4 regions of the Bacillus sp. THAF10 genome follow, and region 3 is predicted to be linked to each of the others. Evidence: riboswitches for the same ligand, from Rfam matches in the RefSeq annotation. Region 3 holds a riboswitch; each other region holds the start of a gene.
What was found. A riboswitch is a leader RNA that binds a small molecule or an ion and turns the genes downstream of it on or off. The one in region 3 is predicted to bind S-adenosylmethionine.
Positions count from the first base shown of each region.

Region 1: it holds a riboswitch for S-adenosylmethionine, as region 3 does, so the genes downstream of both, mtnK (S-methyl-5-thioribose kinase) here and FIU87_RS17285 (methionine ABC transporter ATP-binding protein) in region 3, are expected to answer to the same signal.
Region 2: it holds a riboswitch for S-adenosylmethionine, as region 3 does, so the genes downstream of both, FIU87_RS04820 (methionine ABC transporter ATP-binding protein) here and FIU87_RS17285 (methionine ABC transporter ATP-binding protein) in region 3, are expected to answer to the same signal.
Region 4: it holds a riboswitch for S-adenosylmethionine, as region 3 does, so the genes downstream of both, FIU87_RS01400 (methionine biosynthesis PLP-dependent protein) here and FIU87_RS17285 (methionine ABC transporter ATP-binding protein) in region 3, are expected to answer to the same signal.

Region 1 is NZ_CP045403.1:1,395,281-1,399,492, forward strand. It holds gene mtnA (S-methyl-5-thioribose-1-phosphate isomerase) at 1-789, opposite strand, end outside; gene mtnK (S-methyl-5-thioribose kinase) at 786-1,982, opposite strand; SAM riboswitch class I at 2,079-2,181, opposite strand; gene cspD (cold-shock protein CspD) at 2,661-2,858, shown strand; gene FIU87_RS07375 (carbon-nitrogen family hydrolase) at 3,313-4,095, opposite strand; gene FIU87_RS07380 (pyridoxal phosphate-dependent aminotransferase) at 4,196-4,212, shown strand, end outside.
Region 2 is NZ_CP045403.1:896,780-900,991, reverse strand. It holds gene FIU87_RS04835 (anti-sigma factor) at 1-207, shown strand, start outside; gene FIU87_RS04830 (hypothetical protein) at 252-1,043, opposite strand; gene FIU87_RS04825 (hypothetical protein) at 1,058-1,663, opposite strand; SAM riboswitch class I at 1,857-1,960, shown strand; SAM riboswitch class I at 2,137-2,240, shown strand; gene FIU87_RS04820 (methionine ABC transporter ATP-binding protein) at 2,330-3,361, shown strand; gene FIU87_RS04815 (methionine ABC transporter permease) at 3,351-4,001, shown strand; gene FIU87_RS04810 (MetQ/NlpA family ABC transporter substrate-binding protein) at 4,017-4,212, shown strand, end outside.
Region 3 is NZ_CP045403.1:3,336,089-3,340,300, forward strand. It holds gene FIU87_RS17275 (MetQ/NlpA family ABC transporter substrate-binding protein) at 1-422, opposite strand, end outside; gene FIU87_RS17280 (methionine ABC transporter permease) at 442-1,098, opposite strand; gene FIU87_RS17285 (methionine ABC transporter ATP-binding protein) at 1,091-2,116, opposite strand; SAM riboswitch class I at 2,218-2,334, opposite strand; gene FIU87_RS17290 (diacylglycerol/lipid kinase family protein) at 2,416-3,306, opposite strand; gene FIU87_RS17295 (hypothetical protein) at 3,364-3,699, opposite strand; gene FIU87_RS17300 (MFS transporter) at 3,820-4,212, opposite strand, start outside.
Region 4 is NZ_CP045403.1:254,946-259,157, reverse strand. It holds gene cydD (thiol reductant ABC exporter subunit CydD) at 1-1,074, opposite strand, end outside; gene FIU87_RS20835 (hypothetical protein) at 1,241-1,387, opposite strand; SAM riboswitch class I at 2,202-2,322, shown strand; gene FIU87_RS01400 (methionine biosynthesis PLP-dependent protein) at 2,439-3,557, shown strand; gene metC (cystathionine beta-lyase) at 3,554-4,212, shown strand, end outside.

The sequences.
Region 1 (4,212 bases), 1.9 Mb from region 3:
AGCCTTTGCCAAAATAGCAAGTCCGTATGTTCCAATTTTGTTTGCGGTATCTCCGTTTGCAGTGATTCTGTCCGCTCCGACGATGATAGCACTTATATTTTTTTTCTTTATGGTATGTGCTGCCATATTGTCTGTAATAAGGGTTACATCCACTCCTGCATTTTGCAGCTCCCAAGCAGTTAGTCTTGCACCTTGTAATACAGGTCTTGTTTCACAAGCAAATACTTTTAAAGGGAAATTTCTCTCTTTTGCAAGGTAGAAGGGAGCGAGTGCAGTGCCATACCGAGCAGTAGCAATAGAGCCTGCATTACATATTGTTAAGATATGATCATTTTTCTTAAACAGAGTTAAGGCATGTTCGCCAATTTGTTTGCAGGTAGCTTCATCTTCTTGCTGAATCTGTATTGCATGATGAAGTAAGTTTGTCTTCGCTTCATTTATTGTAACTGCCTTAAGGGCGGAATGATATAATCGATCTAATGCCCAACATAGGTTAACTGCAGTGGGTCGTGAACCCGCCAGATAATTTTTATCCTCTGTTAGTTTTTCAATAAATTCGTCCAGGCTTTTTGTTTGATATGACTTTGCAGCAAGAGCAAGGCCATATGCTGCTGTTATTCCAATGGCAGGCGCCCCTCGAACCTTTAGGGAGGATATTGCATCATACACTTCGTCTAAAGTGTAAAGGTTTAAAAATACTGTTTCTTGAGGTAGCCGTTGCTGATCTAATAGCTTTATATAGGTTTCCTTCCATTCGATGGAAACAGGAAGGGTAGAGGTAAATGTCATGATTCTTTCAACTCCTTCATATTAATTAATTCTTCAAGCGCTGAAGTGGAAGAAATCAATTCTCTATCTATAATAAGCGCCTTACCAAGAGAAAGCGCCTGTTTTTTGATGTTAATCCTTTTGGCATCAGGTTGTATAGAATCAAGGTCCGCGACATGAGCAAGACCGATTGTTCTCCGGATTATCTCACAACCTGCAAATCCAATAGCATCTTTAAAAATTTTCTCTAAAACATGTTCGAAATAGTGAGGTGTTGTTGTGAATTTTTCTACACTTTCCTTGTCCCAAAGTGAACGAAAAACTTGAGAGAAGCTTTCCCACACATGATGAATGTGTCTAGTAATATCCCCTCTGGAATCTTCGTCCCGAGTGATGGCCTGCAATAAAATATTTGCAAAAAACTGCCCGATATCAAAGCCAATTGGGCCAAAAAAAGCAAATTCTGGATCAATGACTTTTGTATCAATCTCACTGGCAAAGATACTTCCAGTATGCAGATCTCCATGAAGCAGCGCTTCTCCACTAGTTAAAAACGATTGCTTTAGCTTCGCTACTTCCAATTTTAATTTATCATTGCTCCAAATATCTTCTACAGAGTTAAGGAGTTCTGGCTCATAATCATTTGTTTCACTATCAAAGAAAGGGTCTGTAAACACCAAATCCTCGGTGATTTTACAAAGCTCTGGATTGCTAAAAAGCTGTTGAAGCTTTTTCTTTTCTTGTTGATTCATTCCAAAATCTGATGTGTAAAATAACGTTTTGGCTAGATATTCTCCAATATGTGAGGACACAAGAGGGAATGCCTTGCCAGAAATAAAGCCATGTCGGACAATTTCTAAATGTGATAAGTCCTCCATTATCGTAATTGCCAGTGTTTCATTCGTATAGTAAACCTTTGGAACAAGATTAGGCACAAAGGTAGCAGCATTCTTTAAATAATTTCCCTCAATCGTCGCTCTGTGTAGAGTAAGAGGCCAGCTTTCACCTACAACCTTAGCATAGGGAAGTGCCTGTTTTACGATAATTCCTGTGTTATTTTCATCTGTAATATGAAAAACTAAATTTAGATTTCCGTCTCCAATTTCTCGGCAGGCCAATAATGATCCTTCTTTAAAAAAATTTAGCTCCTTGGCAAGTGTAACAGCGGTTGCCTCTGTTAGTGGTTCATAGTCTTTCGCTAAAGTAACTGTCATGGTTTTCTCCCCCTATATTGAAATAAAATACAGCGGGGCTATTACAATAATAAAAGCCCCTTTCCACAAGAAAGAGGCTTGAAGTTAACTTCTCCCCTCTTATCTGTCAGAAAAATTTCTGCAAGAATTAGCACCGTGCTTGAAAAAGTCGGTTGCCGGGTTTCATAGGGCCAGTCCCTCCACCTGCTCTTGATAAGAGTAAAACAACATATTTAATTAGTTGGCTTTGTTAATGATGAACGGTGATTTAAAGAAGTTTCTAGCTGGTGATTGTAGCAAATGCGTAGACTCCAGCGGGATTGAAGCGAGTGACTGGAGAGCCCACAGGCGTAGCCGAGGAGGCTCCAGTATCGCCCCGCGGACGCGAAGCAATTTGCGAAAATCAACAGCGTTGTTCAACAAAGCTGATTATTTAGAAAATTATCACTTGTTGAAAATAATAACAAGGCACTTGGAAAAATGTCAACATCTTTTTGCAATCTGATTATTTTGAAAAATAACAAAAGATAATATGAATAATTTGGATTTAACCTTGAAAAAAACATAAGTACCTGTTATTATTAAACTATTATTTTTGTTCGTGAATATGGAAAGTCAGAAACAAAGTTTTCGTCTTGAAATGTTTGAAAGAGCAAGAATAGTAATATTTACGTGGGTTAACCACAAGGAGGAACAAACATGTTACAAGGTAAAGTAAAATGGTTTAATGCAGAAAAAGGTTTTGGATTCATCGAAGTTGAAGGTCAAGACGATGTATTCGTACACTTCTCCGCTATCCAAGGCGACGGCTTCAAAACTTTAGAAGAAGGTCAAGAAGTTTCTTTCGAAATCGTTGAAGGTGCTCGTGGACCTCAAGCTGCTAACGTTACAAAATAATGCTAGCCAAATAGAAAGGACCCTAGTGATAGGGTCCTTTTATTTTTTGTTCAATTTTTCGATTTTAATACGACAAGCTCCATGCGCCTGCGACTAGCAAACTTCCCTCGCCTCCTTACGATAAGGCAACATCGACGCTCGAGCTCTTCGTGTTTTCTTTATCTCATACGGTTCAGTGCCACGAAAAGTGAAGCGGCTTGTTCAGCCGCTGCAACTAGACAAAGTTTGTACGTCGCAAAACGGGCGCATTTCGCTTTTGATACATCAAGCTCCATGCGCCTGCGACTAGCAAACTTCCCTCGCCTCCTTACGATAAGGCAACATCGACGCTCGTGCTCTTCGTGTTTTCTTTATCTCATACGGCTCAGTGCGACAAAAAGTGAAGCGGCTTGTTCAGCCGCTGCAACTAGACAAAGATTGTACGTCGCAAAACGGGCGCATTTCGCTTTTGATATTAATAGTATTGTGGTCTTCTATCTTCAAAGATTGGAATTTTTTTTCGTACTTCATCGACTTTTGCTAAGTCTACAGTGGCTGTAATAATTTCTTCTTCTTCACCTGCTTCAGCCAAAATTTCTCCCCAAGGATCAATAATCATGGAATGCCCTGCGAAGGTGTTTTTCGGATCTGCGCCTGAACGGTTGCAAGCAATCACATAACATTGATTTTCAATTGCTCGTGCAATTAGTAACGTTCGCCAGTGTTCCACGCGCGCAAGTGGCCATTCTGCAACGACGAAAATCGCTTTTGCCTGTTTCGTTGTATGGGCGCGAATCCATTCAGGAAATCTTATATCATAGCAGATGAAGCCTGCACAAGCTTCGCCATCTAGCTCAAAAAGCCCGTCTGTTTTTCCGGGTTGTAAAAAGTGGTGTTCATCCATGAGTCTGAACAAGTGAAGCTTGCTATATTCTCCGACCACTTCTCCGTCTTTATTTACTGTTAACATCGTATTATAAATTCCCTTATTTGTTTTTTTGGCAACAGAGCCCCCAACAATATGTGCACCAACTTCTTTTGCAGCTGATTTGAGTAACTTTGTTGTTACGAAACCACCAGAGTCCGCTATTTTATCAAGTCGTTCTAAATCATAGCCTGTCGACCATAGCTCAGGAAGCACGATTATATCAGGGTGTTCTTCCCCAGCTTTCTTTATTAATTCACACACTTTATCAATGTTTTTTTCAGGATCTCCAAAAGCTATATCAAATTGAATACAAGCAATTTTCCAGCTCATAATCTTTCCTCCCTTATAGAAAAAAATGCTTTACAAGTTGATTCTAACAATATATGATTTGTGACTAGGATTTCAAGAATTTTTTAAGTAGGTGGACTAAATGAAGAATTTCCAACA
Region 2 (4,212 bases), 1.6 Mb from region 3:
ACTGAAGTGTACCAGGTTTGGCTCTTAAAAGACGGCTCACCAATACCAGCTGGTGACTTTATCGTCGACAGCCAAGGAAAAGGGTATGTCCTTTACAACATCGATGAAACAACTGTAAAGGAATGGGATACCATTGCCATCACCTTAGAGCCGCAAAAAGGAAACGAATTGCCTGAAGGGAAAGTACTTCTTTCTGCAGGTTTATAAAAAAGCAAAAGCTCAAAGCACCATATTGGCGGCTTTGAGCTTTTTTATTCTGCAATGAATTTTTCCCCTGTAATGATTGGAAAAAGCTCTGCTGCGGAAGCTTCTGAGAGCTTTGCATACTTTGCTTCTCCCTCTACTACAACCTCCATGCCATCGCCGAGTGGGGTAACCCACAAGGCATAGGTGGAGCCGTTCATGTGAAATCGATAGTCAGGGTCTCTTACCATCTCCACTTTCACTTTACTTTCCCCGAACCTATTTGCAAAGAAATCTTCCAATCGTTGAAGTTCTGTGGCCGCTTCCACTATTTTCACCGTTTCATACCCAGCGTCTGTGCGCTTCTCTACCTTTACTGGCTGAAGCTTTTGGGCGTTCTCTTTTTTCGCCAGCCACTTTTCATTGCTGCCATGAACTTCTTCTCTCGTTTTTCCATCCAGTGAATATGGTGCACCTGCTAACGCTTCATCCGAATACGGAAAGGACCACCCACCAACAACCTTGTTCTCAATCAGAAATACGGTTGCATGACTTTTCCCTTTTTTATATTGATCATCTAACGGATGACCACTGACTAAAAAGTGAACAGTAGCCATCACTTCATCCAAATAATCATCTAATTCCCCGTATTGCACACTTAGCAATTGGTCATTGGGCATCACATTGACAAAGTTCCGTTTAAACTCTATTTCCCCTTCCTCTTCAAAGGAAACAATCGAATAGCCTAATCCTTCTAAATGAGACTTTGCAATTTCTCCTTGTTCACTGAGCGTCGCAACACTCATATTATAGCTACAACCACTTACCAAAAACACACAAATAAGGAGCATCCACTTCATCTAAGCACCTCCCTTTAATTTAGTAGCATCTGTAGATCACTTTGCTTTTCATAAGATAAGCGATTTAATCCTCGTAAAATATCAATCCAAAAATCATCTGTGATGCTAATCTCAGCACTGCCTTCCTCATTTAGCTCCAAATGCTGTGTCCGTCTATGAAGCTCTTTTATGCAGTTACTATTAAATAAGACCAACATTTCCACCTTTTTAACAAAGGTATCGTCCACATCCATCCTAGTTTTTATTTCAAGTTGCCCCTGCTGTCTGTTGAACACGGCTTCTGTTAAAAACGCAGCACTTGCAATCGAATACGCATCATGTTGATAACGGTCTAAGTGGACCGCCAGTCCGTGGTAATCCTCATAATATCGCACTTGAACATAGACGTTTTCTCTCACCTGAGCGAGTTGCTCTTGAGAAAGAGTCCCCTCGTTCAAAATAGCTTTAAAAATTCTATCGTTATCTTCAAAGCTAGCTATAAAATGAGAGGTATCATTCCGTACCGCTGCAGAATGGTACTCTGCATAGCCTTTATTGATTTTATATGTATTAATTAATGCTACCACTACCATAATAAAACTTAGAAAACTAATGCTAATTACAATACTAGACTTCTTCAACTCACTTCTCTCCTTTGCCATATATCCCCATTAAATATGACGAATTGGAACACCCATAGGTTTCATTTTTCAAAATATTTTCATAATAAGCCCAGCAAGGACGTAAGCGTTTACACAATCATTTATTGTAAAAAAACCTATTGACACTCAAAAAAAACCATACTAAACTAAGCATCAATCAAATAAAACTTTTTTCTTATCCAGAGAGGTGGAGGGAACGGCCCTGTGAAACCTCGGCAACAGGCTTGCATAAGCACTGTGCCAATTCCATCAAGCGATTCGCTTGAAAGATAAGAAGAGCAAAAGTTCACCCGGACTAAAAACCTCTTCTTATCTATGTAGGAAGAGGTTTTTTGTTTTTGTAATAGACGAATGCATCTTTTCACAATCTTGAGACCCCGCAGGCAAAGCCGAGGAGGCTCAAGGTCGCCCTTAGGAAGTCATAAGCGACGTATAACAACTTTATAATTGTTTTCTTATCCAGAGAGGTGGAGGGAATGGCCCTATGAAACCTCGGCAACAGGCTTACATGAGCACTGTGCCAATTCCATCAAGCAATTCGCTTGAAAGATAAGAAAGAGCATCGATCCCCCAATGCCCTTTTCTTGTCTTTTCAAGAAAAGGGTATTTTTTATATTTTTTCAAGAAACGGAGGAAGCACCCAGCATGATCTCATTTAAAGATGTTAAAAAGGTATACAAAAGTGGTGATAAGGAGGTTCATGCCCTTGATGGTATTGACCTCAACATTGAAGAAGGAGAAATTTACGGTGTCATCGGTTTTAGTGGAGCCGGCAAAAGCTCGCTCATTCGTTGCGTGAACCTGCTTGAGCGTCCGACTTCAGGAAGGGTTTTGATAGGCGGAGTAGATTTAACCCAGCTTTCCCCGAAAAAAATTCGCGAAGCCAAGCGAAAAATCGGCATGGTCTTTCAACATTTCAATCTTCTAAACTCGAAAACCGTGTATGAAAATGTTGCAATGCCCTTAATCATTAGTGGTACAAATAAGGCAGAAATAAAAGAAAGAGTGAAGGAGCTACTCGAATTTGTCGGGCTTGCTGATAAAAAAGACAATTACCCTGATCAGTTATCAGGCGGACAAAAACAACGTGTTGGTATCGCCAGAGCCCTTGCCACAAGGCCTTCTGTCCTGCTTTGTGACGAAGCAACCTCCGCTCTTGATCCACAAACAACAAGCTCCATCCTAGAGCTTTTGAAAAAAATAAACAAGGACTACAAAATTACCGTTCTCATGATTACGCATGAAATGTCCGTCATCCGCGACATTTGTGATAAAGTCGCTGTTATTGAAAAAGGAAAAATCATTGAGCATGGAACAGTATTTGATTTATTTTCTAACCCACAAACAGAAACAGCACGCAACTTTGTCAGCTCCGTCTTAAATGACAAGCTGCCAAAATCGATTCTAGAGCTCGTAAGCAACAAAGATGACCATCAAGGAGTTTATCGCATTAACTTTGTTGGTGCCTCCACTGGCCAGCCCTTTTTGTCTCAGGTGGCCAAGAAATTTAAAGTCGACGTCAATGTGCTCTTCGGTAACATAACAGAGCTTCAAGGAATTCCATTTGGTAATTTGATCGTGGAGTTAAAAGGAGAGCCATCTGAAATAAAAAGAGCCCTATTTTACATCCAACAAGAAAAAGTTCTAGTGAAAGAGGTGAACGCACATGCGAGTTAGACCAGATCAGATTATTGATGCCTTACTTGAAACAGTATCGATGGTAAGCTTCTCCTTACTGTTCTCCGTCCTACTGGGCTTGCCGCTTGGTGTGCTCCTAGTGGTTTCAAGAAAAGGACATATTTTAGAAAATACTTACCTATTTAACCTAATAAATCCTGTCATAAACGTATTTCGCTCGATACCGTTCATCATTTTACTTGTTGCCATCATTCCGATTACCAGATTGCTTGTTGGTACCTCGATCGGGACCGCAGCAGCAACTGTACCTTTAATTTTTTACGCAGCGCCATATTTTGCAAGACTCGTAGAAAACTCACTTCTCGAGGTGGAGCCAGGTGTTTTGGAAGCAGCAGAAGCAATGGGGGCGACACCAAGGCAAATCATTTTCAAATTTTTGCTACCAGAAGCATTAAGCTCCCTCGTCTTAGCCATCACGATCGCCACCATTGGACTTATTGGGGCATCCGCCATGGCAGGGGCTGTTGGCGGGGGTGGCCTTGGTGATCTTGCCATTACCTATGGCTACCAGCAATTTGACGAAGTAACGATGTTAATCACCGTCGCCATCCTTGTGGTATTGGTACAGGGTGTTCAGAGTTCCGGAAATATTTTATCAAAAAAAATTAGAAGACGATAAGGAGAGAAAGACATCATGAAAAAATTACTAGGTTTTGCAGGATTATTTTTATTACTACTGGTAGCGGCAGGCTGCTCAGATGATGAGAAAACAGTAAAAATTGGCGTAAGTGGTACTGACACAAGAATTTGGGACTTTGTAGCTGAAAAAGCAGAAAAGGAAGGAATTAATATCGAAATTGTCACTTTTAATGACTATGTGCAGCCAAACC
Region 3 (4,212 bases):
ACAGAGTTACTCATCAGAATTTCCGCACCTTCTGGGAGATCCTCAAGGCTGTCATATTTCTTTGAATACACACCAATTGGCTCTATGTGAACGCCGCCTACACTTACAAAATCGTAGTCATTTTCTTCAATTTGCGATTTTAAATATGGCTCGTGTTGGAAAAAGTTTGCGTCAATATCCCCATCACGAAGTGTTTGATTTGGAATAACATAATCGGTAAATGTTTGGATATCCAGTTCGATTCCTTTTTCTTCAAGTAACGGTTTTGCTTCTTCAAGAATTTCTGCGTGAGGTACATTAGATGCACCAATCACTAATTTTCCTTCTTCTATCTTGGAGCCACCTTCTTTTTCCCCATTTCCACATGCAGCAAGAACCAATATTAATAATGAGACTGCAAAAAGACTTATTACCTTTTTCATCTGTACATCCCTCTTTCTGTTAACGTTTGTCTAATTTGTTTGTTATTAAATCACCAATGTATTGGATGATAAATACGATAATTAAAATAATGACGGTACATACTAATGTTACTTCCCAATTATTACGTTGGAATCCATCCAAGAAGGCCAGGTTTCCAAGTCCACCTGCTCCAATAATGCCTGCCATCGCAGTGTAACTGACAATCGCGATAGCTGTAACTGTGATCCCCGAAACTAAAGCTGGCATCGATTCCGGAAGTAATACTTTCCAAATGATTTCTGTAGTCTTTGCCCCCATGGAACGAGCTGCTTCGATGACACCTTTATCTATTTCACGTAAAGCAATCTCTACCATCCTTGCATAGAAAGGTGCTGCACCAATTATCAAAGCTGGCAGCGCTGCATTAGCCCCAATAATCGTACCCATAATCGTTCTTGTGAATGGAATCAATAAGAAGATTAAAATTACAAAGGGAATAGAACGAAATATATTAACAAAAGCAGCGACCAAACCATTGATGAAACGATTTTGCCATATGTTTCCTTTAGCCGTCAAAAAAAGCAGTAAGCCAAGGACGATTCCTAAAACAAACGTAGCGACAACAGAGATACTGCTCATATAAAGCGTTTCAACGGTAGCATCCCACATCTTGTCCCAATTTACCCGCTCAAGCATGTGTGATCACCTCCAACTCCACTTGCTGCTCTTTAATAAAATCAAGGGCACGTTCAAGCTCTTCCTGCTCACCATCTAAATGAACAAATAAAGAACCATATGCTCCATTTTGCGTTTGTGATATTTTCCCTTGCACAATGTTTACTTCTATAGGAAACTTACGTATCAAATTTGTGATTAACGGCTGTTCGGCAGAAGTCCCAACAAAGGTTAATTGAATCACTTGCCCACGTGGATATTCTGCTAATAAATGCTCGATGGTTTCTTGTGTTTCTTCAGGCTCTGTTACCTGTTTGACAAAACGTTTCGTAATATCCTGTTCTGGTTTTCGGAATACGTGAAGAACATCCCCTTGCTCAACAACCTTTCCATTTTCCATCACTGCTACACGATGACAAATTTTTCGAATAACATGCATTTCGTGAGTGATTAACACAATCGTTAAGGACAATCGTTTATTGATGTCCACAAGCAGCTCTAAAATAGAATCTGTTGTTTGTGGATCTAAGGCAGAAGTTGCTTCATCACATAAGAGAACTTTCGGATTGTTCGCTAGTGCTCTGGCAATTCCAACCCGCTGTTTTTGCCCTCCACTTAACTGAGATGGATAAGAATCTCCTCTACCTTCTAAACCAACGAGTTTAATTAATTCATCCACTCTTCGATTTCGTTCCGAACGTCCTACACCTGCAATCTCTAAGGGAAAGGCGATGTTTTCTTTTACTGTTCTCGACCATAATAGGTTAAAGTGTTGAAAAATCATGCTGATTTCTTGGCGTGCCTTACGAAGCTCAGGGCCTTTAATTTTCCCGAAATTTCTTCCAGCAACATCGACTACACCATCAGTTGGCGTTTCTAATCCATTTAACATTCTAATCAAGGTACTTTTTCCTGCTCCACTATATCCAATGATTCCGTAGATTTCTCCTTGATTAATGGATAGATCTATATTATCAACGGCTGTAACGGGACCGTTTCTAGTTTTAAAAACCTTTGTAACTCCTTGAAGTGATATCAAAACCTACACCTGCTTTCTCATAGTCCTCTAGTTAGCGTACCCCAAACTAAAAAATCCCTTCTGCCAAATGAGCAGAAAGGATTATATGTAAAGGGTCCTTCCTCTCATCTGCCAAAGCAATTAATAACGCTTTGTGTGACTTGGCACCATTTCAACAATTACTTGTTGACGGTTGCCGGGTTTCATCGGGCACGTCCCTCCACCACTCTCGATAAGAGATAAAATATAAAGTTTGGGTAATTTGAATTAACGATTGCTATCGTATCATGGTGATAATTAGACTGTCAACTAAAAACTTTCTATAAAACATTTAGTGCTTTTTCCTCTATTTTAAATTTGAATTTTTCGTGGCTAATAATTTCTCCATCACACTGAAGTACCATTTTACCTGTTTGTTTAAGACACACTTTCTGTCCCCTCGTCATACTAACATGACGATGTTTTACATGTGCTCCTTTAATTACTAGGGGAAATACAAACAAAAGCTCAAAGCGACTGATCCCAGAAACTACACACATATCCAGCTTTCCATCGCGGGCATCCGCTTCTGGACATATTTTTAACCCGCCCCCATAATAAGGCAGGTTCGCCATGGCAATGAGCCATACATCTTTATAAATCCTTTCATTGCCGTCTATGTTAACTACAACATCAGAAGGTTGATAGGTAAATAGAACTTTAAAAATATTTACGATATATGCTAAACTTCCAAGGCGAATTTTATTTAAGAAGCTTTTTGATGAGGATGCATTTGTTACCTCTGCTACCTTTCCATCAAACCCCATCCCAGCTATGGATAGAAAATATCTATCTCCAGCCTTCCCAATATCTATCTTTTTAGCTTCAAAGGTAAGGATGCGCTCTAATGCTTTATGAGGTGCAAAGGGAATGTTCATACTTCTTGCATAATCATTTCCCGATCCTGATGGAATTACGCCCAGAGGAATATTTTTATATACTAAACCATTTATGACCTCATGAATCGTTCCATCTCCGCCAATTACCACAACAGCTGAAACCTCTTTTTTTAGTTTTCCAATGATTTCCTTAGCATGTCCTTGCTTTTCTGTATATTCTACAAGAAAATCTACCCTTTTTTCTTTCATTAACTTCTCTATTTTTGTCCAAACCTTAAGACCTCTTCCATTACCTGAGATCTTGTTGACAATAAAAAAATACAAAAAACCCACCGCCTATTTTCTCTTTTTCTACCCTTTATATTCTCTATAAGCAGTAGGTTATCCTTTTTAGCTCACGCCTTTTTGCACTGGCTTGTTTACTAAGGTAAACAATGAATCCATCAGCAGATATTGTCTAAACGACCCCTTAAACTGGAGACTCTTGAGATCCCTCATCTTAGTTCCGTTAAGCATTTTCACGACCTCTTCCCGCGATCCTTCAATACTAACGTCAATGGAGACTGGCTTTATTTCTAGCTGTAATTGGTTTTTGGTAACAGAAAAAATGAACTTCTCTCCATCTACAATCAGGCAGCAGCAGACATTGTAATACGGTAAAATTTCCATTAAATGCGATTTTGCCATCGCTCTTTTTAGAAACATTTCCAGAATTTCTTTTACCACACCAACCACCCCCTTTATAAGAAATATTCCTCTTCGCAAAAGAAAAACCCTTTAAAATAACAAGAACAATTACCGATAATTTCCGATAATTGTTCTTCATTTCCCAAGAAATATGTCAGTCTATGATGTCTTAACAACGGCTTTTGCTATACTTACCGTCGATTTTTCCCTAAACATCAAATAAAAGAAGATAGAGCTTGTCAAATAAAGAACAGCTGTAATGGAGAAAACAATCGAATATCCCCAATATTCCCCATAAACTAAGACAATGCCCATTGAAACCGGCCCCATACTTGCCCAACCTAGTGAAAACACCATTTGATTCATGGAATTAGCAAAACCTTTTAAAGAGTTATCCACTTTGTCCATCATCATGGAGGAAATGATTGGATTGGCCGCATTCATTAAGGCTTGCCTAAATAAAAAGCCAAGTGCAGCTAGCCAAAAAACTTGAGTGAAAGCAGTGATGAGCATAAACGGAAGCGACAGTACTTGCAAAATAACAACCGCTCG
Region 4 (4,212 bases), 1.0 Mb from region 3:
TAACTTCGCTTCGACCCCCTTAATCGAGAAGCCTTCTGCACCATACTGAAAGCCAGCATGCTTTAGTTCGATAGCAGGTGGCGTTAGCTTATCTGGCAGCTCTTCATTGCCCCACTCCATCGCTGCTTCCTCTTTGTTTAATTCATCGAAGATTTTCTGCGCAGCTCCCATGCTTCCACGACCTGTGTGGAAGGCACTACCGAGCTCTTTTAAATAGAGATAAAATTCCGGTGCTAATACTAGAACAAAAAAGGCCGTGAAAAAGCTGATATTTTCAAAGACAACAAGCTGAAAGCCTGCCTCCAATGCGATAAGCCCAATGGCAAGCATCGAAATAAATTCCAGCATCAGCGCTGATAAAAAGGCAATTTTCAACACTTCCATCGTGGCATCGCGAAAGCTTAGACTGCTATTCTCGATTGTGTGCTCCTGCTTTTGCGAGCGATTAAACAGCTTTAAGGTAGTTAACCCCTGTAACGTATCAAGAAAGGTCCCGGAAAAAGCATTTAGCTTTTCCATTTGTTCTTCTGATTTATTCTTCGTCTTCAACCCAACAACAATCATGAAAATCGGGATAAACGGAGCGGTGACTAAAATAATGAGACCGCTGTTGACGTGCTGACTGAAGGCGGCAATTAAGATGATTAACGGAACAATGCTAGATTGCATCACCTGTGGCACGTATTTACTAAAATAGGAATCTACTTCGTCCACTGCATCCATCATCACACTTACCTTTTGGCCTGATTGCCCTTGAAGCGCTGCTTGGATTGGACTTTTAGATAGTTTTTTTAATAGCGAGGCTCTTAGCTCCTTTTTCACTTTAGCAGCAAGCTTCACACCGGTAATTCCATTTAGATAAGTGAGGGCTGCTCGTGCTGCTAAAACAGAGAGTAAGCCTGCAAGAAACGGTAGTATTTCTGTGAACGAGTAACCCTGAAGGAACACCCGATCCACAATGGTCACAAAGAAATACGCCTGGCCAATCACGGTCAAACCGGTGAGTACGGCAATAAAAAGAAGTCTCATTCGAATGCCTTTATGTGATTTTGCAATGGCTTTTAGGTCCGTCATGTCGTTTCCCTCGTTTCATTTTGATGATGGGATAGGTTTTGTTTGATTGTTTGTTTGTTTGTGAAAAATCTCACATACTCTTCTAGTACCCATTATATAACAGATACAATCCAATTTCTCTTTCTGTGATTGACCAATTTATGACAGATTTGGGGCGGGATTTAACCTATTGAAGTTTGATGTTGGAAGGGACAGGCTGCTTGATTCGTTTTCTTTTGCGACTGCGGTTTTTCGGTCGTCCACCACCCCTGCTCGACTCATTTTCCTCTTCGGCTCCCGTTTTTCGGTCGTCCAGCATCTCTGCTTGACTCATTTTCCTCCGCGGCTCCCTTTTTTCGGTCGTCCAACACCCCTGCTTGACTCATTTTCCTCTGCGACTCCCGTTTTTCGGTCGTCCACCACCCCTGCTTGACTCATTTTCCTCCGCGATTCCCGTTTTTCGGTCGTCCAGCACCTCTGCTTGACTCATTTTCGTCTGCGACTCCCGTTTTTCGGTCGTCCAGCATCTCTGCTTGACTCATTTTCCTCCGCGACTCCCTTTTTTCGGTCGTCCACCACCCCTGCTCGACTCATTTTCCTCCGCGGCTCCCTTTTTTCGGTCGTCCAGCACCTCTGCTTGACTCATTTTCCTCCGCGGCTCCCGTTTTTCGGTCGTCCAGCACCCCTGCTCGACTCATTTTCCTCCGCGACTCCCTTTTTTCGGTCGTCCACCACCCCTGCTTGACTCATTTTCCTCCGCGACTCCCGTTTTTCGGTCGTCCAGCACCTCTCCTTGACTCATTACACTCCGCGGCTCCCGTTTTTCGGTCGTCCTACACCCCTGCTCGACTCATTTTCCTCTTCGGCTCCCGTTTTTCGGTCGTCCAGCACCTCTGCTCGACACATTTTCGTCTGCGACTCCCGTTTTTCGGTCGTCCAGCACCTCTGCTTGACTCATTTTCCTCGGCTACTCCCGTTTTTAGGTCCACCACCAGCCTCCGTGCTCAACCCACTCTCCTCCAAACCCCTCCTTTTCCGGTCGTGTGCAATGCGCTTTCAAAAAAAATTATTGCATTTCTCGCTTTCCTGTTGTAAATTAGTAAAATAATTAAAACGTTCAGATAATACTAATAACTATATAATGAAATTTCTTATCCAGAGAGGTAGAGGGAATGGCCCGATGACACCTCAGCAACCAGCAGCGCTCAGAACAGCGTTGAAAAGGTGCTAATTCCAGTGAGCAATGTAGGTTGCTTGCACAGATGAGAAGAATGAACTTTCAACCAAAAAGTCTTCTTCTTATAAGGAGGCTTTTTTCTTTTTATCCAAATGCCTCCTCCCCCATCCTAAGGAAAACCAAAATTAGCTATCGGGAGGTCTATTCTATGTATAAAACAGACACAAAGCTTGCGCAAATTGGTAATAGAAGTGAAACAGCCACTGGAACGGTCAATCCGCCTGTTTATTTTTCCACGGCTTATCGTCATGAGGGGATTGGTCAATCGACAGGCTATGACTACACGCGTACAGGAAATCCGACGAGACATGTGTTAGAGCAAGCAATTGCGGAACTTGAAGATGGCGACCAAGGATTTGCGTGCAGCTCTGGAATGGCGGCGATCCTCACGATTCTTTCTCTTTTTAAATCAGGTGACGAACTCCTTGTTTGTAAGGATTTGTACGGTGGGACTTACCGACTGTTTGAGGAAGGCTATAAAAAATGGGGGCTGTGTTGTACGTATGTGGATACCACAAACCTAGAAGAAATCAAAGCAGCGATTACCCCACAGACGAGAGCTATTTTTGTGGAAACTCCAACTAATCCCCTGATGGTAGAAACAGATTTAGAAGCCGTGTCACAGCTTGCAAAAGCGCGAGACATTCTTTTAATCTGTGATAATACCTTTTACACTCCTGTTCTATTAAATCCTATAAAGCTTGGTGCGGACCTTGTCATTCATAGCGCGACCAAATACCTTGGTGGCCATAATGATGTGCTTGCCGGACTGATTGTTGCAAAAGGCAAAGAGCTTTGCGAATCGCTAGCGCTTCACCATAATGCCGCAGGTGCGGTCCTCAGTCCTTTTGATTCTTGGCTATTGATGCGGGGCATGAAGACCTTGTCCTTACGTATGGAACGTCATGAAAAAAATGCGAAGGCCATTGCAGAGTATCTCAAAACACACCCAGCCGTAACCGATGTGTTGTATCCGGGGAGGGGCGGAATGCTGTCCTTTCGCATTCAAGAGGAAGCCTGGGTGAATCCGTTTTTGCAAAACTTACAGCTAATCACCTTTGCTGAGAGTCTTGGTGGCGTGGAAAGTTTTATCACCTATCCAGCAACCCAAACGCATGCCGATATACCAGAGGAGATTCGCATCAAAACCGGCGTTTGTAACAGGCTGCTTCGTTTTTCTGTTGGTATAGAAGACGCTGATGATTTAATACGTGATGTAGAGGCTGCCCTAAAAGCAGCATCCATTCAAAAGGAGGTCCTATCGTGAGCCATTCTTTTCAAACGAAATTGTTGCACAATCAGCATAAGGTCGATAAGCAAAATGGGGCGGTCAGTGTGCCAATCCAGCATGCTTCCACCTTCCATCAGTTTGATATCGATAGTTTCGGAAAATATGACTACGGCCGCTCGGCAAATCCGACGAGAGAAGCTTTGGAAGAAACCGTTGCCCAGCTGGAAGAAGGAACGAGAGGCTTTGCTTTTTCATCCGGCATGGCGGCAATCTCCACCTCTTTTCTCTTACTCTCGCAAGGTGATCATGTGCTGATTTCGGAGGATGTGTACGGCGGGACGTATCGGATGGTGTCGCAGGTGCTGACACGATACGGGGTTGAGCATACGTTTGTTGATATGACGGACTTGGATAGAGTAAAAAAAGCAATCAAGCCAAATACAAAGCTTTTTTACGTCGAAACACCGTCCAATCCGTTGTTAAAGGTGACCGACATCAAAGCCATTTCTGAGCTTGCTAAACACATAGATGCCCTAACCTTTGTTGATAACACTTTTTTAACGCCAGCATTGCAAAAACCGCTCGCACTAGGCGCTGACCTTGTTTTACACAGTGCAACAAAATTCTTGTCTGGTCACAGCGATGTGGTCGCAGGACTTGCGGTTGCCAAAGACCCAGAGCTTGCCAATCG